3 regions of the Cellulomonas sp. EB106-03-03-XG116 genome follow, and region 2 is predicted to be linked to each of the others. Evidence: riboswitches for the same ligand, from Rfam matches in the RefSeq annotation. Region 2 holds a riboswitch; each other region holds the start of a gene.
The links. Region 2 has a riboswitch for S-adenosylmethionine ahead of AC3WUG_RS16120 (DUF1737 domain-containing protein). Riboswitches for the same ligand answer to the same signal wherever they lie in the genome.
Positions count from the first base shown of each region.

Region 1 (7,000 bases), on a different contig from region 2:
CCGGGTGCGTCGGCAACGCCCGCAGAGGGGTCGTGGTCATCGGGTCACCTCTCGATGGGGTGGTCAGCGGGCGGCGCGGCGGGTGCCGTCAGGTCAGGGCGAACGGCGCGGCGGACCAGGGGCCCTCCGCCGGGACGGGCCGGGCCGCCGACGGCCGGCCGCGCTCCCCCGGCTCGCCCCGGCCCGCGGGCTCGTCGCCGTCGCCGGGCCGGAGTCGGAAGGCGCCCGCCTGCTGGAGCGCGGGCACCGTCCGGTCGACGAGCGCCGCGAGGTCCGCCTCCACGGAGGTCGGGCGCACGACGAACCCGTCGACCGCGCCGTCCCGCACCGCGTCGGCGAGCACGGCCGCCAGGTCGGCACCGGTGCCGGCGACGACCGCGCCGGCGACGCCGAGGTCCGGCCGGTCGACGGAGCGGACGAGGTCCAGCCGCGCCAGGGCGGCGTCCCGGTCGTCGGCGAGGGCCACGTCGACGTCGAGCAGCACGCGCACGGCGTCGGCGGGCCGTCCCGCGGCCACCGCCGCCGCGCGCACCCGGGCCCGCGCCGCGGCGGCGGCCTCGAGGTCGGGCGACGCGAGGCGGGCCACGTCGGCGTACGCGCCGGCCAGCGCCTCGGCGGCCGGTCCGGCGACCGGGACCACCACGAGCGGGCGGTCCGCCGCGGCCGCGTCGGTCGCGTGGGCCGCGCGGGCGGCGGCCCGGCCCCGGACGGCGAACCGGATCCCGTCGTGGTCGACGCGGAACCGGCCGTCCCCGCCGCGGCGCACCGCGCCGGGCTCCCCCGCGTCCCAGGCGGCGAGGACGGCGTCGAGGGCGGCGGCGGCGCGGTCGGCCCACGCCCGCTCGGCCGCGGGGTCGGCGGGGGCGACCGGGGCGCTGCCGTCGGTGGCGGCGGCGGCGCGGGCGTCGCCGGGCGCGCCCGGGCCGGACAGCTGCCAGCCCGCGGGGCCGCCGGCCGCGCCCTGCACGCCGCGGACGGCGCCCGCGAGGTGGCCCGGCTCGACCTGGTCCTGCGGGACGCCCGCCACCAGCGCGGCGGCGCGCACCAGCGGGGCGACCCGCGCCGCGGCCACGGCGGCGTCCAGCCGGCCCGGCACCCGACGCCGCCCGGGGTGCAGCAGCAGGGCGTCGCCGAGCACCACGAGGTCGAGCAGGCCGCGGTCGGCGCGGTGCACCAGGCGGGCGAGCCGCTCGCCGTCGAACGCGCGGGCGGCGACCGCGCCGAGCGCACCGTGCGCGCCGGGCCGGGCGCCCGCGGCGGTCAGGTCGACGCCGAGCAGCGCCCGGCGGCCGGCGCGAGGGGACGAGAAGGGCATGACGGCTCCGTTCGGGGGCGGGTGGTGCGGCGGTCGCGGGCGCGCCGGGGCGCGCCGCGGCGACGCGCGGGCGAGGGATCGACGAGCGGGCGGGCGGCCCCGGCTCACCGAGGGAGGACCCCCGCGCCGAGATCGGGCCGTGGGGGTCCTCCCTCGGCCCGCGCGTCCTCTCCCGGCGCGGGTCGGCGCGGGTCGACGCGGGTGGCGCGGGTCCGCCGGGTCGGCGCGGGCCGGCTCGGCGGTGCGGCCGGCGTCCCGGGGCGTGGCCGGGTGGGGCTCAGGCGCCGCGGTGGGCCGGGGTCACGCGCCCCGGGCGGGGCGCGGGACCGGCGGGCGCCCGGTCAGCGGCGACAGCGACAGCGCCCGCCGTCGGTGGCGGCGGTGGTCGGCAGGGCGGGTGCCGAGGGCGCCCACGGCGCCTGCACGGTCCGGCTCATGCGTTCTCCTCGTGTGCCCCCGCCCGGTCGGGCGGGTCCGCGTGTTGTCCGTCGCCGGCGGCGGCGGACCTGGTCCTCACCCGGGGCACCCACCCGCGCGGGGGGTTGCCGTCCGACCAGCCGGGGCTTCGCGTCGGAGCTCATGACCACCCGGTGCGTCCCGGGACCCGCCGTGCGGCGCGCCCCGGTCCGAACCGGTGCCGGGGAACCTACGAACCAGGCGGGAGGGCGTCAACGCCCGGACCGTCGCGTCTCGCATGGCGGAGCGATGTCACAGGACCAAGGTCCCAGGCGTTCGCACGGTCCCGGATCGTGAGAACTCCCCCGCGGCCCGGCCCGCGCGGCGCGGACCGGTGCTAGACCTCCGCACCGAGGTCACGAGTCCCAGCGCCAAGCCCCGGCTGGCTGGGCAGCAACCCCACGTCACGGCGGGGTGCTCCGGGAGATGACCTGGCCGTCGGCCGGCACCCGCCGCTCCGCCGCACGGCAACCGTGATCGACACCCCTGCGAGGCCACCATGTCGTCCCCGTCCGTCGTCGCCGTCTCCGGGAACCCGCGCGCCGGGTCCCGCACCCTGGCCGCCGCGCGCGCCGCCGCCGAGCGCCTGGCCGCGCTCCCGTCCGGCGAGCCGGCCGCCGCCGGGACCGTCGAGGTCGTCGACCTCGCGACCCTCGCCGGCGAGCTGCTCGCCCCGGCGCACCCCGCCGCCGACGCCGCCCTCGCGCGGGTGGCGGCCGCCGACGTCGCGGTGATCGCCACGCCGGTCTACAAGGCGTCGTACACCGGTCTGCTCAAGGCGTTCCTCGACCTGTACGGCCCGGACGGCCTCGCCGGCGTCGTCGCCGTGCCGCTCGTGGTGTCGGGCAGCCCCGCGCACGCGCTCGCCGGCGAGGTGCACCTGCGGCCGGTGCTCGTCGAGCTGGGCGCGGTCGTCCCGGCGCGGTCGCTGACCCTCACCGAGGCCCAGCTCGCCGACCTCGACCCCGCGCTGGACGCGTGGCTGGCCGGGGCCGCCGCGCCGCTGCGCCGGGCGCTCGGGCTGACGGACGCGCTCGCGGGGGCGGCCCGGTGACCGCCGAGCGCACCGACCTGGGCCCGCTCGAGCGGCTGCTGGCCGAGCAGGACGAGCCCCAGCTGGACCCGCAGCAGTTCAAGCAGGTGTTCCGCCGGCACCCCGCCGGGGTCGCCGTGGTCGCGCTGCGGCACGCCGGCCGGCCGGTCGGGTTCACCGCGACCTCGGTCATCTCGGTGTCCGCGGCCCCGCCGCTGCTGGCGTTCTCGCTCGCCTCGACGTCGTCCTCCTGGCCCGCCGTCTCCGCGGCGCCCACGCTGGCGGTGAGCTTCCTGGCCGACCACCAGGACGACGTGTCCGCGCGGTTCGCCACCAGCGGCCTCGACCGGTTCGCCGCCGGGGGCTGGACCCCGCTCCCGACCGGCGAGCCCGTGATCGACGGCGCGGTGTCCTGGGTGCGCGCCCGCGTCGTGCAACGCACCCCGGTCGGCGACTCGTACCTCGTGTCGCTGCGGGCGCTGTCCGCGGGCGGCCCGGCCGACGCGGAGCCCGGCGACGGCGCCTCGCCGCTCGTCTACCACGACCGCACCTACCACCGGATCGGCGCGCACACCGCGCTGTGACGCCGCCCAGGCGCCCGCCGCGTCCGCCGCGCCGCCCGATCCCCGCCGCTCCCCGACCCCCGGAGACCACCGTGACCGTCCCCCCGCTCCTCACCGGCCTCGACGTCGACGGCGCCGGCGCGCACCCGGCCGCCGCCGCGCTGTCCGGCCTCGCGCCCGCCGACCTCGTGTCCGGCGCCCGCCTGGCCCGCGCCGTCCGGCACGCCGAGCACGCCGGCCTGACCTTCGCCACCTTCGCCGACGCCGCCCTGCCCGCCGCCCCGGGCGCGCCCGCGTCGGCCCGGCTCGACGCCGTCACCCGCGCGGCGTTCGTCGCCCGGACGACCACCGCGCTCGGCCTCGTGCCCGAGGTGCCGACCACCTACCCCGAGCCGTTCCACGTCGCGACGCAGCTCGCCTCCCTCGACCTCGCCGCGGCCGGCCGCGCCGGCTGGCTGGCCGCGGTGACCCCCGGCGACGCCGCGCCCGCGGCCTACGGGCGCGCGCCGGTCGCCGACCTCGGCCGCGAGGCCCGGGACGTGGTGCAGGTCGTCCGCGACCTGTGGGACTCCTGGGAGGACGACGCGGTGATCCGCGACGTCGCCACCGGCCGGTACGTCGACCGGGACCGGATCCACCGGGTGGACTTCGCCGGGGAGTCGTTCTCCGTCGTCGGCCCGCTGATCACGCCGCGGCCGCCGCAGGGGCAGCCGGTCGTGCTGGCGCGGGCCGGGGACGTCGCCGGCCCTGGCCGGGACGGCGAGCGCCTGGTGGACGTCGTGCTCGTCGGCGGGTCCGGCGCGGCGGAGGCCCGGGCCGCGGCGCGCGCGGTCGTCGACGGCGACCCCGGCGCGAGGGCGGTGGTCGAGGTGCAGGTCGTCCTCGACGCGGAGGGGCGCACGGGCACCGACCGCCTCGCCGAGCTCGACGCCGGCGCCGCCGGGCCGTGGGCCGCGGGCGCCGCGCTGCGGCACGCCGGCACGCCGGCCGGGCTGGTGGCGCTGCTCGCCGAGCTCGCCGACGACCCCGCCGTCGCCGGCGTCCGGCTGCTCGCCGCGTCCCTCGACGCGGACCTGCCGGTGCTCGCCCGGGACGTGCTGCCCGCGCTGCGCGCCGACCGCCGGACCGCCGCCCCGCGCGGCGGGGCCACCCTGCGCGACCACCTGGGCCTCGCGCGGCCCGAGAACCGCTTCGCGGGCGCGGCCCGCGCGACCGCCTGAGGAGCCCGCCGTGACCACCACCGACCGCACCCCCGACCGCACCGCCGACGCCGACGCCGCGCACCCTATCACCCGCCCCGACGCCGAGGTGCACCTCGGCGTCTTCTTCCAGGGCGTCAACCACACGACGATCTGGTCCGACCTCGAGTCCGGGTCGCAGACCGACTTCGCGTCCTTCGAGCGGGTCGCCCGCACCGCGGAGCGCGGGCTGTTCGACGCGTTCTTCCTCGGGGAGGGCCTCCGGCTCCGGGAGAGCCGCGGCCGGCTGCACGACCTCGACGTCGTGGGCCGCCCGGACGCGATCACGCAGCTCGCCGCGCTGGCGGCCGTGACGGAGCGGATCGGCCTGGTCGCCACCCAGAACACCACGTACAACGACCCGGTCGACCTGGCCCGGCGGCTCGCGAGCCTGGACGTGCTGTCCGGCGGTCGCGCCGCCTGGAACGTCGTGACCACCGACAACGCGTGGACCGGCGAGAACTTCCGCCGCGGCGGCTACCTCGACCACGCCCGCCGCTACGACCGCGCGGAGCAGGTCCTCGCGACGGCCCGGCGGATCTGGGACGCGTGGCCGGAAGGCCCCGGCGGGCGGGTCGCGCGCGTCGAGGAGCACGGGGACCTGGTGGACGTGACGATCGACCCGACCACGCCGCGCAGCCCGCAGGGGCACCCGGTGATCTTCCAGGCCGGCGACTCGCCGCAGGGCCGGGACTTCGCCGCGCGGTCGGCGGACGTGATCTTCTCCCGGCACGGGTCGGTGCTCGCCGTCGCGCTCGAGTTCGCGGCGGACATCCGGGCCCGCGCCGTCGCGGCGGGCCGGCCGGAGGACGACGTGAAGATCTTCCCGGGCACGGCGATCGTCGTCGGCGACACCCCCGCGGAGGCCGAGGAGAAGGCGCGCTGGGTCGCCCGGCAGCAGGTCACGCCGGCGACGGCGCTGCACGTCGTGGGCACCATCTGGGCCGAGGACCTGAGCGGGTACGACCCGGACGGCCCGCTGCCGGCGCACGACCCGGTCGTCGCCGAGCTCGGCGCGGAGGGCGGCTCGTCGACCACCGGCGCCCGCACGCACGAGGTGGCGGCGCGGTGGCGGGCCCTGGCCGAGGCCGAGGGCCTGTCGATCCGCGACCTCGTGATCCGCGTGTCCGGAGAGCGCGGCTTCGTCGGCACGCCGGCCGCGGTCGCCGACCGGCTGGTGCGGTTCGTCCGCACCGGCGCCGTCGACGGGTTCAACCTCAGCCCGTGGCTCGTCCCGTCCGGGCTGGACGACGTCGTCGACCGGGTCGTGCCCGAGCTGCAGGAGCGCGGTGCGTACCGGACCGCGTACGCGGGGACCACGCTCCGGGAGCACCTGGGCCTGCGCGCGGTCGCGCGGCGGGACGGGACCGGCGCAGCGGGCGCGCGGGAGGCGGCGCTGGCGGGGGTGTGACCGGCGCGGTCCCGGCCGGCGGGGTCAGCCCTCGGCCGGGACCAGGTCCAGCACCGCGTCGAGACCGGTCACCTGGAGCGTCATGAGCGGCGCCCCGGTCGCCCCGCGCACGCGCAGCCGCTCCGGGCGCCGGTGCGGCGCGATGGAGACCAGCAGCGCGATCGCCGACGAGTCCATGAACGTCGCCCCGCTGAGGTCGACCTCCTCGACGCCCGCCGCCGCGAGCGTCCGGCCGGCGGCGATCTCGTCGACGCCGAGCTGCTCGGCGAAGGTGTGCACCACGTCGATGTCGATCTCGCCCTCGGCGCGCAGCACCGCCGGGCGGTCCGGGTCGACGTGCAGGCGACCGCCGGGCGGCTGGGCGCCCGCGGGCGTCGGGAGCGTGGTCACGGGGTCAGTATGAGGGCGGTGCCCCGCCGCGTCGCGCCGAGCGCCCGGCCCGCCCCCGGCCCGCCCCGGCCCCGGGCGGGGTGAGGGCCGGGGTGAGGTCGCGGGCGACGGGGCCGTGTCGGCGGGACGTGGGGCGCGGCGACGGGTACGGTCGGCGGGTGCACGGGACGAGTCGCGGTGACGAGCGCGCGTTCCCGTCGTCGGCGTCGTCCCTGGCGCGGGCCCGGGCCTGGTCCATGGAGCGGGCGACCGCGGCCGGGGCGCCCGGCGAGGTGGTCGACTCCGTGCAGCTCGCCATGAGCGAGGCCTTCACGAACGCCCTGCGGCACGCGCCCGGGACCCGGACGATCACCGTCAGCGTGGTCGGCGCCCGCCGCCAGCTGACCTACGAGGTCGGCGACGCCGCCGCGGCCGTGCTCCCCCGCCGGCGCAGCAACCGCGAGGGGCTGCCGGGCGGGCACGGGCTGCACATCCTGGACGCCGTGACGTCGGCGTGGGGCTGGCAGCCGGCACCCGACGGCGGCAAGGTCGTCTGGTTCAGCCTGCGCTGGTGACCCCGCCGCGGCCGGTGGTGCCGGGCGTGACGGGCGGCGG
Region 1 is NZ_JBYTEP010000010.1:59,271-66,270, forward strand. It holds gene AC3WUG_RS06610 (GNAT family N-acetyltransferase) at 1-40, opposite strand, end outside; gene AC3WUG_RS06615 (LLM class flavin-dependent oxidoreductase) at 89-1,315, opposite strand; SAM riboswitch class IV at 1,787-1,900, opposite strand; SAM riboswitch class IV at 2,126-2,229, shown strand; gene AC3WUG_RS06620 (NADPH-dependent FMN reductase) at 2,271-2,825, shown strand; gene AC3WUG_RS06625 (flavin reductase family protein) at 2,822-3,388, shown strand; gene AC3WUG_RS06630 (LLM class oxidoreductase) at 3,460-4,587, shown strand; gene AC3WUG_RS06635 (NtaA/DmoA family FMN-dependent monooxygenase) at 4,598-6,016, shown strand; gene AC3WUG_RS06640 (STAS domain-containing protein) at 6,041-6,406, opposite strand; gene AC3WUG_RS06645 (ATP-binding protein) at 6,565-6,960, shown strand.
Region 1: linked by a shared signal. The riboswitch ahead of AC3WUG_RS06620 (NADPH-dependent FMN reductase) and the one ahead of AC3WUG_RS16120 (DUF1737 domain-containing protein) in region 2 are both predicted to bind S-adenosylmethionine.

Region 2 (7,000 bases):
CGTCGCTGACCGCGGCCGGCGGCTGGGCGACGCTCTGGGTCGGCGACGAGGTCGAGCTCGCGGCCGAGCACGACGACGCGTGGCTGGACGCGCTGCTCGACCGGGGGTGGGCCGTGGTCGTCGTCGGGTACTCCACCGACCTCGCCACGTCGGACAACCCGGCGATCATGGCCTACCTGACCGGCGGCGGGAACGCGCACGTCGGGGTGGTCCGGGCCGCCTGACGGACGCGCGCACGGAGCGCCCCCGCGGGGTCGGTAGGCTGTGACCATCCCCACCGCCGCGAACCAGGGAGCTCACCCGTGGGACGAGTCGTCGTCGATGTGATGCCCAAGCCGGAGATCCTCGACCCGCAGGGCAAGGCCGTCGCCGGGGCGCTGCCGCGGCTCGGCTTCGGCCAGTTCACCTCCGTCCGCCAGGGCAAGCGGTTCGAGCTCGAGGTCGACGGCCCGGTCACCCCCGAGGTGCTGGCCGCCGCCGCCGAGGCCGCGACCCAGGTGCTGTCGAACCCGGTGATCGAGGACGTCGTCCGCGTGGCCGACTCCGAGGCCGACGCCGCGGGCACCGTCCTCTCGGAGGGCCTGGCCTGATGACCAAGGTCGGCGTGGTCACCTTCCCGGGCACCCTGGACGACCGCGACGCCGCGCGCGCCGTGCGCCTCGCCGGGGCCGAGCCCGTCGCCCTCTGGCACGCCGACGCGGACCTGCGCGGCGTCGACGCCGTGGTCCTGCCCGGCGGGTTCTCCTACGGCGACTACCTGCGCGCCGGGGCGATCAGCCGGTTCGCGCCCGTGATGGGCGAGGTCGTCGAGTCCGCCGGCAAGGGCATGCCCGTGCTCGGCATCTGCAACGGCTTCCAGGTCCTCACCGAGGCGCACCTGCTCCCGGGCTCGATGATCAAGAACGACCACCTGCACTTCGTCTGCCGCGAGCAGGTGCTGTCCGTCGAGCGCGCCGACACCGCCTGGACGAGCGAGTACGCGCCGGGCGAGCGGATCACGATCCCGCTGAAGAACCAGGACGGCCAGTACGTCGCCGACGAGCGCACCCTCGACGAGCTCGAGGGCGAGGGCCGCGTCGTGTTCCGCTACGAGGACACCAACCCGAACGGCTCGCGCCGCGGGATCGCCGGCATCAGCAACGCGAAGGGCAACGTCGTCGGCCTCATGCCGCACCCCGAGCACGCGGTCGAGGCGGGCTTCGGCCCCGACGGCGCCCGCGGCCCGCGGTCCGGCACGGACGGCCTGCGGTTCTTCACCTCGGTGATGCGCGCGCTGGTCTCCTGACCCCCGCCGCTGGCGCGCGAGTGCGGGGCGGGTCACGTGCGCCCGGGATGTGGACACGGTGCTGCCTCCCCGGTCACGGCGCGGTTAGGCTGCCCGCGTGTTCCTGAGCCGGGTGTGTTGTCGCTGAGCTGACGACCCCGCGCGCCCGCGGCCGGACGGCCCTCGCCGCGCACCCCGCCTCATTCCGAGGACACCCCCCATGGCTCAGCCCGTGCTGGACCGCGCGCTCGCGGTCGCCACCCGTCACGTCCCCGCCGCCGCCCGCCGCGTCGTCCCGACCCGCCGCGCGCCCGCCACCCCGGCCCCCGCGCCGGCCCCGGCTGACGCCGCCCCGGTGTCCCCGCTCCGGTCCCCCGCGGATCCTCGCGACGCCGCCCGATCCATCGGTGCACAGCGCGAGAACCGGGTGGGGACCAGCGTCCCGACCGCGGCGGACCGGCTCGCACCGGACGCGGAGCGCCCGCCGGTCGTGCACGTCGGCGCCCCGGCCTACGGCGTGCGGACCGTCGAGGCCCGGCCGGAGTCGGAGTCGGGGATCGCCGTGGCCGCCCGCACCGCCGACGTCATCCGGCTCGGCTTCTCCGTCGCGGTGCCCTCCGTCGGGGCGCTCGCCCGGGTGGCCGCCCTCGTCGAGGACGCCCTCGCCGAGGTCGGCCGCGACCGGTCCGAGGTCCGGGTGCTGCTCGACCTGGAGGTCGTGCTCGCCGGTGACGAGCGCACCGCCCGCCGCAAGCGGTCGCACCTGGAGTACCTCGACGCGCTCGCCGGGCTGTCGTGGGCGCCCGCCGACACCCGCGTCGTCACGACCGCGGACCGGCTCGTCGCCGAGGTCGGCGAGGTGGCCCGGCGCGCGGGCGTCGACGGCGTGGTCCTGCACCCCCTGGCCGGCGGCGCCGCGGTCGAGGCGGAACTCCGCGCCCTGGTGGCCTGACCCCGTCGGGTGGGAGGTCCGGCCCGACTCGCCGACGGCGTGTCCGACCAGGCCTTCCACCCGACCCGGCGTCTGCCCGTCAGCCGCCCAGCGTCCCCAGGGCCTGCTCCAGGTCGTCGGCCAGGTCGTCGACGTCCTCCAGCCCCACGGACAGCCGCACCGTCGACTCCGCGATCCCGACCGCCGCGCGCCCGTCCGGGCCGAGCTTCCGGTGCGTGGTCGTGGCCGGGTGCGTGACCAGCGACTTCGCGTCGCCGAGGTTGTTCGAGATGTCGATGACCCGCAGCGCGTCCAGCACGCCGAACGTTAGGGCCTTGGCCTCCGCCGGCGTCGACCCCTCGGGCACGCGCAGGTCGAGGGTCACCACCGTGCCGCCGCCCGACTGCTGCGCGCGCGCGAGGGCGTGCTGCGGGTGCGACGGCAGGTACGGGTAGCGGACCTGCGCGATCGCCGGGTGCCCCTCGAGCCGGGTCGCCAGCGTCAGCGCGGACGCCGTCTGGTGCCGGACCCGCAGCGACAGCGTCTCCAGGCCCTTGAGCAGCACCCACGCGTTGAACGCCGACAGCGACGGCCCGGTGTTCCGGATCAGCGTCTGCACCGGCCCGTGCACGAACGCGTCGCTGCCGAGGATCGCCCCGCCGAGCACCCGTCCCTGGCCGTCGATGTGCTTGGTCGCCGAGTACACGACCACGTCCGCCCCGAAGTCGAGCGGCCGGGACAGCACGGGCGTCGCGAACACGTTGTCCACGACGACGACCGCGCCCGCGGCGTGCGCGAGCCGGCTGACCGTGGCGATGTCGACCAGGTCCTGCATCGGGTTGGACGGCGTCTCGAAGAACACCACGTCCGCGGGGGTCGACAGCGCCTCCTCCCACTGCGCGGGCACGTGGCCGTCGACGTAGTCGGTGCGCACGCCCCACTTCGCGAGGATCTCGTCGAAGATCACCACCGACGACCCGAACAGCGCGCGCGCCGCGACGACCCGCGAGCCCGACCGGACGAGCGCGGCGAGCGCGGTGAACACCGCGGACATGCCGGACGCCGTGGCGTAGCAGGCCTCCGCGCCCTCGAGCAGCCGGAGCCGCTCCTCGAACGTCGACACCGTGGGGTTGCCGTAGCGGGAGTACAGGAACCGGTCGGCCTCGCCGGCGAACGCCGCCTCGGCGTCGGCGGCTCGGGAGTAGACGTAGCCCTGCGTGAGGAACAGCGCCTCGGACGTCTCCTGGAACGGCGTGCGGACGTGGCCGCCGCGCACGGCGAGCGTGTCGGGGCGCAGGGACTCCCGGGGGAGCCGCTCGTCGTGCCAGTCCGCCGGGCCGGGAGCGGCGCTCACGCCTCCCGCCACGGCAGGCCGGCCGCGCGCCAGCCCTGGTGGCCCCGGCGGCCGTCGGGTCCGACGTCGCCCTCGAAGCCGGTGAGCACGTTGTACGCCGGGCCGAGGCCCGCGGCGGTCGCGGTGACCGCGGCGGCGACGGAGCGCACGCCCGACCGGCACAGGAACACCACGGGGCGCGGGTCGTCGGCGGTCACGCCGGCGACGGCCAGGCCGTCGAGGAACGCGGGGTTCGGGCAGCCGAACGCGTCGACCCACTCGACGAACGCCGTGCGGCCCTCGCCGGCGTCGGCGGTGTCCGGGACGCCGATGGTCTGCCACTCGCCCTCGGTGCGGACGTCCACCAGGACGGCGCGCTCGTCGGACAGCAGCAGGTCCCAGGCCTCCTGCGGGGTGAGGTCACCCGCGTACGGCGCGGTCACAGCGGGCGCACCGGGGTGCTCGGGGCCGCGGCGGCCGGGAGGACGACGGCCTGCGCGACGATCACGCGCTCCCCGTCGAAGGTGGCGGCGGGCCCGCCGTGCAGCTCGTAGCCCTCGGCCAGGGCGGCGCTGACCCGCTCGCAGAACGAGCGGTCGTCGGGCCCCGTCAGCAGGCGGTAGCGCAGGCGGTCGTCGGTGTCGGTCATGCCTCTCCTCCATCGGATCTGGCGGAAGCACCCTCGGCCGGCCCCGGTGGGGGTCCGCGGGTTGCTGCGGCGTCGACGAGCCAGATCTCTCGGCCGCTCTGGATGGTGCGGCGATGCTACGCCATCGCCCGGACCAGGATGGCCGCCCGACCGCGGCCGGGTGAACCCGTGTCGCACCGTGGACCACGGTTGACACCTCCGCGCGGACCGCCCCATCCTCGGACGAGGTCATGAGCGCCAGCGCGAAGCCCCGGCTCGCTGGCCGGCAACCCTCCCACCGCGGCGGGGTGCCCCGGGTGACGACCTGGCCGTCCACCGACCGGTGGCGGCAAGCGCGGGGTCGCCCGGTCGGCGACCGGGCCCCCACCGATCCGCTCGGGGGTACTCCCATGTCCGTCACCGCCACCACCTCGTGTGCCGAGACCGCCCTGCTGCCCGTCGTCGGCGGGGACACGCGCGTCCCGCTGGTCGACGGCCGGTCCGTGCCGTACGCGAACCTCGACTACGCCGCGTCCGCGCCGGCGCTCGAGTCCGTCGCCGCCCGCGTCGTCGAGGTGCTGCCGCTGTACGCCTCGGTGCACCGCGGCGCGGGGTACCTGTCCCAGGTGTCGACGGCGCTGTACGAGGCGTCCCGGGCGACCGTGGCCCGGTTCGTGGGTGCGCGCCCCGACGACGTCGCCGTGATCACCCGGAACACCACCGACGCGCTCAACCTGCTCGCCGGCTGCGTCCCCGACGGCGGCCGGGTGCTCGTCCTGGACGTCGAGCACCACGCCAACCTGCTGCCGTGGGTGCGCTCGGTCCGGGGCTCCGGCCGCACGGCGACGATCCTGCCCTCGGCGCCGACCGTCGCAGAGACGCTGACCGCGCTGCGCGACGAGCTCGCACGCCAGCCGTACGCGCTGGTCACGCTCACCGGGGCCTCGAACGTCACCGGCGAGGCGCTGCCGATCGCCTCGGTGGTCGCCCTCGCGCAGGAGGCCGGCGCGCGGGTGGCCGTCGACGGCGCGCAGCTCGTGCCGCACCGGGCGTTCTCGCTCGCGGCCAGCGGCGTCGACTACGTGGCGTTCTCCGGGCACAAGACCTACGCCCCGTTCGGGGCGGGCGCCCTGGTCGGCCGGCGCGACTGGCTCGACGCCGGCACGCCCTACCTCGCCGGCGGCGGCGCGGTCCGCGACGTGCGCACCGACCGGACGCTCTGGCAGCCGGCGCCCGCCCGGCACGAGGGCGGGTCGCCGAACGTGCTCGGCGCGGTCGCGCTGGCCGAGGCGTGCGACGCCCTGTCCGCGCTGCCCGCCAATGCCCTGGTCGAGCACGAGCAGGCGCTGCGCGAGCGGCTCGTCGACGGTCTGGCGGCGATCCCCTCGGCCCGCGTGCTGCGGCTGTGGTCGGACTCGACCGACCCCGTCGGGGTGGTCGCGTTCACGCTCGGCGACCACGACTCCGGCCTCGTGGCGGCGTACCTGTCCGCGGAGCACGGCATCGGCGTGCGGGACGGCCGGTTCTGCGCCCACCCGCTGCTGGCCCGGGTCGGCGTGACGGGCGGCGCCATCCGCGCGTCCGTCGGGGTCGGGACGACCACCGAGACGGTCGACCGGCTGCTCGCCGGGCTGCGCGCGTACGTCACCGCCGGGCCTGCCGCGGAGTACGAGGTCGTCGACGGCTGCTGGACGGTCGCCGACGACACCCGGCCCCGGCCGGCGGTGACCGGCATCGACGCGATCGCGGCGACCGCCGCGGCGGCCTGCGGGCCGGCCGTCGAGGACTGAGACCACGGCGCCGGGCGGCCCGCGCAGGGGGCGGGTCGCCCGGCGCCGTGGGGCGTCGTCAGCGGACGACGACCCCGAGGTGCGCGGCCAGCGCGCCCGCCAGGTCCAGCAGCTGCGACTGGCTGATCGTCGCGCCCTTCAGCCCCGCGGTGCCGTCGATGCCCGCGAGGTCCGCGCCGCGCAGGTCGACGTCCTTCAGCTGCGCCCGGGTGAGGTCCAGCCGCCCGACCCGGCAGTCCTCCAGCCGGACCCGCGCCGCCCGCACCCCGGCCAGGTCGAGGTCGCCGATGGTGCAGCCGACGAGGCGGACGTCCTGCAGCCGGGCGTCCCGCAGGTTGAGGTAGTCGATCTTGCCGCCCTCGACCGTCACCCGGTCCCAGGAGCCGCCGAACGCCTCGAGCGCGCCGAGCCGGCACCCCTCGAGCGTGACGTCGCGCCACGTGCCCGAGCGCGCGCGGAGCATCCCCGCGCGGCACTCGGCGAGCGTGGTGTCCACGAGGTGCGCGTGGTCGAGCTCCGCCCCGTCCAGGTCGCACGCCCGCAGCAGGCACTCGATGAACCGCGCGCTCTCCGCGTCGGCCCCTGCGAGGTCGAGGCCGTCGAGCAGGAGGCGGTCGTAGTCGCCCTCGGGCTCGACGGGGCCGGGGTACGGGTCGAGGAGGTCGGTGCGCGGGGCGGGCATGGGTCCAGCCTCGCACCCCGGAACCCGGGCTGTGGACGACGGTCGATCGGGGTCCCGGGCCCTCTAGCGTGGTCGGCATGGCGGCGGGAGCGGCGGTGACGAACGCGGCGCCGGCGCTCGGCACGGCCGAGTGGCTGGCGGAGTTCCTGCTGTCCCCGGGGCCGGCGGCGCTGGCGGCGGTGCTCGCCGCGGTGGTCGGGTTCGCGGCGACGCGGGCGCGGATCCGGGCGGACCGGGTGGCGGCGGAGGAGGCGCGCCGCGGGGCGGAGCGGGCGGCAGCGGTCGCCCGACGCGGGCAGGTCGTCGACCGGGACCTGGTGCAGTGGTGGTCGGTCTACCGCTGGCTGGTGGAGCGGGAGCGCGACCTCGGCG
Region 2 is NZ_JBYTEP010000052.1:7,364-14,363, reverse strand. It holds gene AC3WUG_RS16150 (hypothetical protein) at 1-224, shown strand, start outside; gene purS (phosphoribosylformylglycinamidine synthase subunit PurS) at 303-590, shown strand; gene purQ (phosphoribosylformylglycinamidine synthase subunit PurQ) at 590-1,285, shown strand; gene AC3WUG_RS16135 (hypothetical protein) at 1,485-2,216, shown strand; gene AC3WUG_RS16130 (O-succinylhomoserine sulfhydrylase) at 2,296-3,549, opposite strand; gene AC3WUG_RS16125 (rhodanese-like domain-containing protein) at 3,546-3,971, opposite strand; partial or broken gene AC3WUG_RS16120 (DUF1737 domain-containing protein) at 3,995-4,177, opposite strand; SAM riboswitch class I at 4,184-4,286, opposite strand; SAM riboswitch class IV at 4,404-4,518, shown strand; gene AC3WUG_RS16115 (aminotransferase class V-fold PLP-dependent enzyme) at 4,567-5,946, shown strand; gene AC3WUG_RS16110 (pentapeptide repeat-containing protein) at 6,005-6,628, opposite strand; gene AC3WUG_RS16105 (hypothetical protein) at 6,706-7,000, shown strand, end outside.

Region 3 (7,000 bases), on a different contig from region 2:
CGGGACCTACGCGCGGCAGCTCACCGTCGGGCGCGGGCTCGACCTGGACGCCATCACCGCGTCGTACGCGGACGGCGTGCTGTCGCTGACCATCCCGGTGGCCGAGGAGGCCAGGCCGCGCCGCATCGAGGTCAGCACCGGTGGGACGCCGGCGACCATCGAGGCGGGCGCCGACGCCGCTCCGCAGGAGCGTGCGAGCGCCTGACCGGCGACGCGGCCGCACGACGACCGCCCCGGCCCCCGCGCGGGGGACCGGGGCGGTCGTGCGTCCGGAGCGCCGGAGCGCCGGCGCGTCAGGCCGTCGGCACCGCCAGCGACGCGCGCACCGTGCGGGTGGCGGCCAGCACGTGCTGGAGCGACGGGGTCACCTCGGCGTACCGGCGGGTCTTGAGGCCGCAGTCGGGGTTCACCCAGAGCTGCGCCGGGTCGACGACCCGGACGGCCTCGCTCAGCAGCTCGGTCACCTCGGCCTCGCTCGGCACGCGTGGCGAGTGGATGTCGTACACGCCCGGGCCGATCCCGCGGGGGTAGCCCTCGGAGGCGATGTCGCCCAGGATCTCCATCTTCGACCGCGCGGCCTCGATCGAGGTCACGTCGGCGTCCAGGCCGTCGATCGCCCCGAAGATCTCGCCGAACTCCGAGTAGCAGAGGTGGGTGTGGATCTGGGTGTCGGGGCGCACGCCCGAGGTCGCGAGCCGGAACGAGCGCACCGACCAGTCGAGGTAGGCGTCGTGGTCCGCGGCGCGCAGCGGGAGCAGCTCGCGCAGCGCGGGCTCGTCGACCTGGACGATCGCGGTCCCGGCGGCCTCCAGGTCGGCGATCTCGTCCCGCAGGGCGAGCGCCACCTGGTTCGCGGTGTCGGCCAGCGGCTGGTCGTCGCGGACGAACGACCACGCCAGGATCGTCACCGGGCCGGTCAGCATGCCCTTCACCGGCTTGGCGGTGAGCGACTGCGTGTAGGTCGTCCACGGCACCGTGATCGGCGCCGGCCGGGACACGTCGCCCCACAGGATCGACGGGCGGGTGCAGCGCGAGCCGTACGACTGGACCCAGCCGTTGGCGGTCACCGCGAACCCGTCCAGGTTCTCGGCGAAGTACTGCACCATGTCGTTGCGCTCTGGCTCGCCGTGCACGAGCACGTCGAGGCCGATCTCCTCCTGCAGCTCGACGACCCGGCGGATCTCCGCCTTCATCTCGTCCTCGTACTGCGCGGCGGTGAGCTCGCCCCGGCCGAACGCGGCGCGGGCCACGCGGATCTCCGGCGTCTGCGGGAACGAGCCGATCGTCGTGGTCGGCAGCGCGGGGAGCTGCAGCCGCTCGGCCTGCGCGACCCGGCGGTCCTCGAAGTCGCCCCGGTGGAACGCGTCGGCGGGCAGGCCGGTGAGGCGCTCGCGGACCTCGGGCCGCACGACGCCCGGGGCCTGAGCGCGCGAGCGGCGCGCGTCGGCCGCGGCGAGCAGCTCGGCGTGCACGGCCTCGCGGCCCTCGGTCAGGCCGGTCGCCAGCGTGACCACCTCGGCGACCTTCTGGTCGGCGAACGCGAGCCAGGAGCGCAGCGTCGGGTCGAGCTGCGGCTCGTCCTCGACGTCGTGCGGGACGTGGAACAGCGACGTCGACGTGCCGACGGCCACCTGCCGCGCGCCCAGGCCCTCGAGCGACTCGAGCGAGCCGAGCGCCGCGTCGAGGTCCGCGCGCCAGATGTTGTGGCCGTCGACCACCCCGCCGACCAGCACCTTCGACGCCAGCCCCTCGACGGGGGCCACCGGGAGCGAGCCGCGGACCAGGTCGAGCGCCAGGCCCTCGACGTCCGTGGCCGCCAGCACCGGCAGCGCGTCCTGGAGGTCGCCGTACGGGGCGGCGACCAGGATCGCCGGGCGCTCCGCCGCGGGCAGCTCGGTCGCCAGGGCGCGGTACGCCTCGGCCGCGGCTGCGAGCAGCCGGTCGGCCGGGACGCCGGTCGAGTCGGAGACCAGGGCGGGCTCGTCGAGCTGCACCCAGGTGGCGCCGGCGCGGGCGAGGTCGCGGAGCAGCGCGGCGTACACCGGCAGCACGTCGGCGAGCCGGTCGATCGGCAGGAAGTCCTCCGGCGAGCCCTCCGCGGCCTTGGCCAGCGCGAGGAACGTCACGGGGCCGACCAGCACCGGGCGGGTCAGCACGCCGTCCGCCAGGCCTTCGGCGAGCTCCCGCACCGGGCGGTCGCTCGCGTACCGGAACGGCGTCGCCGGGCCGATCTCCGGGACGAGGTAGTGGTAGTTCGAGTCGAACCACTTGGTCATCTCGAGCGGCAGGTCGTCGCCGCGGCCGCGGGCCACGGTCGAGTAACCGGCCAGGTCGAGCCCGCCGTCGGCGGCGAGCAGGTCCGCGAACCGCTCGGGCACGGCGCCGAGCACCGCGGCCGCGTCGAGCACGTGGTCGTAGAACGAGAAGGCGCTGGGGATCGCGGGCAGCCGGGTGTCCAGGCCGAGCTCCGCCAGGCGGGTGCGGGTGCGGCGGCGCAGGTCGGCGGCGGTGGCCTCGACCTCCTCGGCGCTCGCGCGGCCGGCCCAGAACGCCTCCAGGGCCTTCTTCAGCTCGCGGCGCGGGCCGATCCGGGGGTAGCCCAGGACGGTGCCGGCGGGGAAGGGGTGGGTCAGGTCGGTCATCTCTCGCCTCAGCTGGTGGGAACGGGGGTCGGGGTGGTCGTGGGGGCGGCCGCGGCGGCCGCCGGTTCGGGGGCGACGGCCGGTGCGACCCGCAGGTGCGCGCGCGGGGCGTCGCCGCCCAGGCCCGCGCCGTCCAGCAGGTCGAGCGCGGGGCCGTGGGCGTTGAACGTGTAGAGGTGCACGCCGGGCGCGCCGCCGTCGAGGACGGCGTTCACCAGGTCGACGCCCAGCCGCGTGCCCAGGCGGTGCCGCGCGGCGACCTCCGCCGGGTCGTCGGCGTCGAAGGCGTCGAGCCGGGCGAGCAGGGCCTCCGGGACGGGCACGCCGGTCAGCTGCGCCACGCGGCGCAGCCGGGCGGGGTCGGTGGTGGGGATGACGCCCGGGAGGATCGGGATCGTGACGCCCGCGTCCCGCGCCAGGGCCACGAGCTCGAGGTACGACCCGGCGTCGTAGAACACCTGGGTGATCGCGAAGTCCGCGCCGGCCCGCTGCTTGGCGAGCAGCGCCGCGACGTCCTGCTCCCGCGTGCTGCCGGCGCCGGCGTTGCCGCGGGGGAACGCCGCCACGGCGACGGACAGCGGCCGGGTGGCGGCGCGGACCGCCTGCGCGGGGCTGCTCGCGCACCGCCGCCGCTCGACGTCGCGCAGCAGCTCCACGAGGGCGCTCGCCGTCGGCAGGCCCTCGGGGTGCGGCTCCCAGGACCGGTCGGCCGGCGGGTCGCCGCGCAGCGCCAGGAACGACCGCACGCCCTCGTCGAGGAACTCCTCGATCGTCGCGGCGAGGTCCTCCCGCGAGCTGGCCACGCAGGTCAGGTGCGCGATCGGCGTCAGCGACGTCTCGCGCAGCAGCCGGCGGACGAGCTGCCGGGTCGTGGTCCGGGTGCTGCCCGAGGCGCCGTACGTGACCGAGACGAAGTCGGGGCGGGCCGCGGCGAGCTGCTGGACCGTGGACCACAGCCGGGGCGCGGCGTCCGGGTTCCGCGGCGGGAACAGCTCGAACGACACGGTCGGGCGGTCGACGGCCCCGAGGCCGTCCGGCACGGCGGTGCCCGCCAGGTGCGCAGGGACGTCGTGACTGCTCATCGTCAGCTCCATCGAACCTGGCGGAAGCACCCGCACCCTCGGTGAGGAGGGGGGTTGCTGCGACGTCGACGAGCCAGGTCTCTCGGTCGCTCTGGATGGGTGCCGCCACACTAGGCCCGGCGGCGGCCGCCGTCCACTGCCCCTGACGTGTCATCTTCTCGTGACCCGGTTCACACCCCGGGTGGGGCCGCGCGCGGGCGGTGGCCGGGAGGGGTCCGGGGTGGCGGACGGGTGCGCCCGGGCGGCGGGCGGGTGCGGCGGCGCCGTGCGAGGCTGCGTGGGGTGACCGACCTGCGCACCGTCCCGCTGCCCGCCCGCCGGATCCACGCCCGGGACCTGGTCCCGCCGGACGCCCCCGAGGCCGTGGTCCTCGGCGAGGCCCGCGCGCGGCTGGGGGAGCGGCCCGTGCACGACGCGCGGGACGGCTCCGTCGTGTGGGTGGACATCGACGCGTGCAGCGTGCACCGCTGGGCCGGCGGCGACCACGCGCGGGACGCCGTGGTCAGCGTGCCGTCGCCGGTGTCGCTGGCCTGGCCGGCCGCCGCGGGCGGGCTGCTGCTCGCGACCGCGGACGGCCTCGGCGTGCACGACGGCACCACGCTCGGCCCGCTCACCCGGCCGGCGGACATGCCCCGGGACTACCGGTTCAACGACGGCGGTGTCGACGGCGACGGGCGCCTGTGGGTCGCGACGATGCCGCGTGACGGCTCGCCGGGCGACGGGACGGTGTACCGGGTGGTCGCCACGGACGAGGGCCTCGAGGTCGCCGCGGTGCTCACCGGGGTGGGGGTCGGCAACGGCCTGCAGTGGAGCCCCGACGGCGCGACGCTCTACGTCACGGACACCAGCACGGCGACCGTGTACCGGCTGCCGTACGACACGGCGTCCGGCACCGCCGGCGCCCCCGAGCCGTTCCTGTCCTTCGACGCGGACGGACCGCAGCCGGACGGCACGACGGTCGACGGGGAGGGCTGCCTGTGGGTCGCGCTGTACGGCGGCGGCGCGGTGCTGCGGTTCGCGCCGGACGGGACCCCGCTCGGGGCGATCCGGGTCCCGACGGAGCGGGTGACCTGCCTGGGGTTCGGGGCGCCGGGGTCGGGGCGGGCGTACGTGACGACCGCGCACGCCGACGGGGACCCGCTCGCGGGGGCGGTGCTCGGCGCGGAGGTGGCGGTGGACGGGCTGCGGGTGCGGGCGTTCGGGGAGGGGTGAGCGGCCCTCGGCCTCACTCTGCGAGGTCGGCGCGTCGTTCCAGGGTGAGCCGGGCGCCGAGCGCGGCGGCGAGCCGGACGAGCGTGTCCCGCGTCGGGTTGCCGAGCCCGCGCTCGATCCGGCTGATGTCGGCCTGCTGCACCGAGGCGCGCGCGGCGAGCGCGGCCTGGCTCAGCCCGTGGGTCCGTCGCAGGTGCGCGATCTCCGCCCCGAGCAGCTCCTCGGCCGCGAGCTGCGCGCGGAGCCCCGCCGCGAGGTCCGCGGCGACGTCGCGGACGTCCTCGTCCCAGTGGGACCGCGCCTCGTCGGCGATCCTGCGGTAGGGGGTGGTCGCCACGGTGCTCCTCCGATCGGTGTCCTCTGATCATGTGCCGTGGCACATCGCGCGTCAACCCGTCCGACGCCACGTCGCCAGATGGCGTCGCGCGCGGTCGATCTCGCGGCGCTGGCGGCGCTCGGACGTGTCCCGGCCCTTGTCGTACGCGTGCAGCAGCAGCACGACCCGCGCGCCGTGGAACGTCACGAACAGGCGGAGGAGCACGGTGCGGTGCCCCGCGGTCTCCGGCACGTCCGCGCGTGCTGCCGGTCCGGCCCGGCGCGATCGCACCGCGCGCAGGGACTGGCGGACGCGGATCTCGAACAGCCCCTCGCCCAGAGCGCGACACCACGGCGTGCCGAGAAGGTCGATGCCGTACGGCTCGACCACCTCCGTCAGCACCGCGTCGACGACGGCCTGGACGTACGGATCCGCCCGCCGGAACCACCGCTCGAACGGTGCGGTGCCCGTCCGGTCGTCCCTCCAGACCTCGACCTGCCACCGCCCGCCCTCTCCGGTTGGTGCCGGCCCGTGCTCGCGGTGGCCCACGACCTCACCCCCCGGCGCGCGCCAGGACGACGGGGCAGTCGGCCAGGTGGTCGTCGACGATCCCGCACGCCTGCATCGCCGCGTACGCCGTCGTGGGCCCGACGAACCGGAACCCCTGCCGCTTGAGCTCCTTCGCGAGCGCGGCCGACTCCGGGGTCGTCGCCGGGACCTCGGCGAACGTCCGCGGCCGGGGCCGGGTGCCGGGGGCGGACGCGGCGGACCAGAACAGCTCGTCCAGGCTCAGCCCGCGGCCGTGCAGGTCGAGCAGGGCGCGGGCGTTGGCGACGGCCGCCGTGATCTTGGCGCGGTTCCGGATGATCCTGGTGTCCGCCATCAGCCGCTCGACGTCGTGCTCGTCGAACCCCGCCACGACGGCCGGGTCGAACTCCGCGAACGCCGCGCGGAAGCCCTCGCGGCGGCGGAGGATCGTGATCCACGCGAGGCCCGACTGGAACGCCTCGAGCGTCATGCGCTCGAACAGCTCCCGCTCGCCGTGCACGGGGACGCCCCACTCCTCGTCGTGGTAGCGCTCGTAGAGCGGGTCGCCGTCGCCGAAGCAGCGGCGGCCGGCGAGGGCGGGGAGGGTGTCCGGGGCGTCGCTGCTCGTCATGCCGCCACTCTGCCGCACCGGTGCGACACCCGGTCGCCGCCCTCCACAGGCCGCACCGCACCCGGAGCCTGGGGACGACAGGCCCAGGCGTCCACCATGCGGTCGCGACTTGTCTGCCACGTGAGACGGCGTAAGGTCGCCCGAGCGCTGGAGCACCGACCGTCCCGCGAGCCGACCCTGGAGCCGACCCCGACGACCGCCGGTGGCCCGCGCCACCCGGATCGTCGAGGAGCCCCGCATGTCAGCCACCACCGTGCCCACCACCACGCCGCCGGCCGAGCCCCGGCCGCTCAACTCGCCGTCCCGTGTCATCGCGGCGAGCCTCGTGGGCACCACCATCGAGTTCTACGACTTCTACGTGTACGCGACGGCCGCCGTTCTCGTGTTCCCGAAGCTGTTCTTCCCGACCGGGAACGACACCACGGCGCTGCTCGCGTCGTTCGCGGTGTTCGGCGCCGCGATGGTGGCGCGCCCGATCGGCGCGATCTTCTTCGGCCACCTCGGCGACCGCCGCGGCCGCAAGACCACGCTGGTCTACTCGCTGCTCACCATGGGCGTCGCGACCTTCCTCATCGGGCTGCTGCCGACG
Region 3 is NZ_JBYTEP010000006.1:41,915-48,914, reverse strand. It holds gene AC3WUG_RS04330 (Hsp20/alpha crystallin family protein) at 1-205, shown strand, start outside; gene metE (5-methyltetrahydropteroyltriglutamate--homocysteine S-methyltransferase) at 294-2,642, opposite strand; gene AC3WUG_RS04320 (methylenetetrahydrofolate reductase) at 2,651-3,724, opposite strand; SAM riboswitch class I at 3,718-3,826, opposite strand; gene AC3WUG_RS04315 (SMP-30/gluconolactonase/LRE family protein) at 4,007-4,936, shown strand; gene AC3WUG_RS04310 (helix-turn-helix domain-containing protein) at 4,950-5,273, opposite strand; gene AC3WUG_RS04305 (hypothetical protein) at 5,325-5,801, opposite strand; gene AC3WUG_RS04300 (DNA-3-methyladenine glycosylase I) at 5,806-6,411, opposite strand; gene AC3WUG_RS04295 (MFS transporter) at 6,650-7,000, shown strand, end outside.
Region 3: linked by a shared signal. The riboswitch ahead of AC3WUG_RS04320 (methylenetetrahydrofolate reductase) and the one ahead of AC3WUG_RS16120 (DUF1737 domain-containing protein) in region 2 are both predicted to bind S-adenosylmethionine.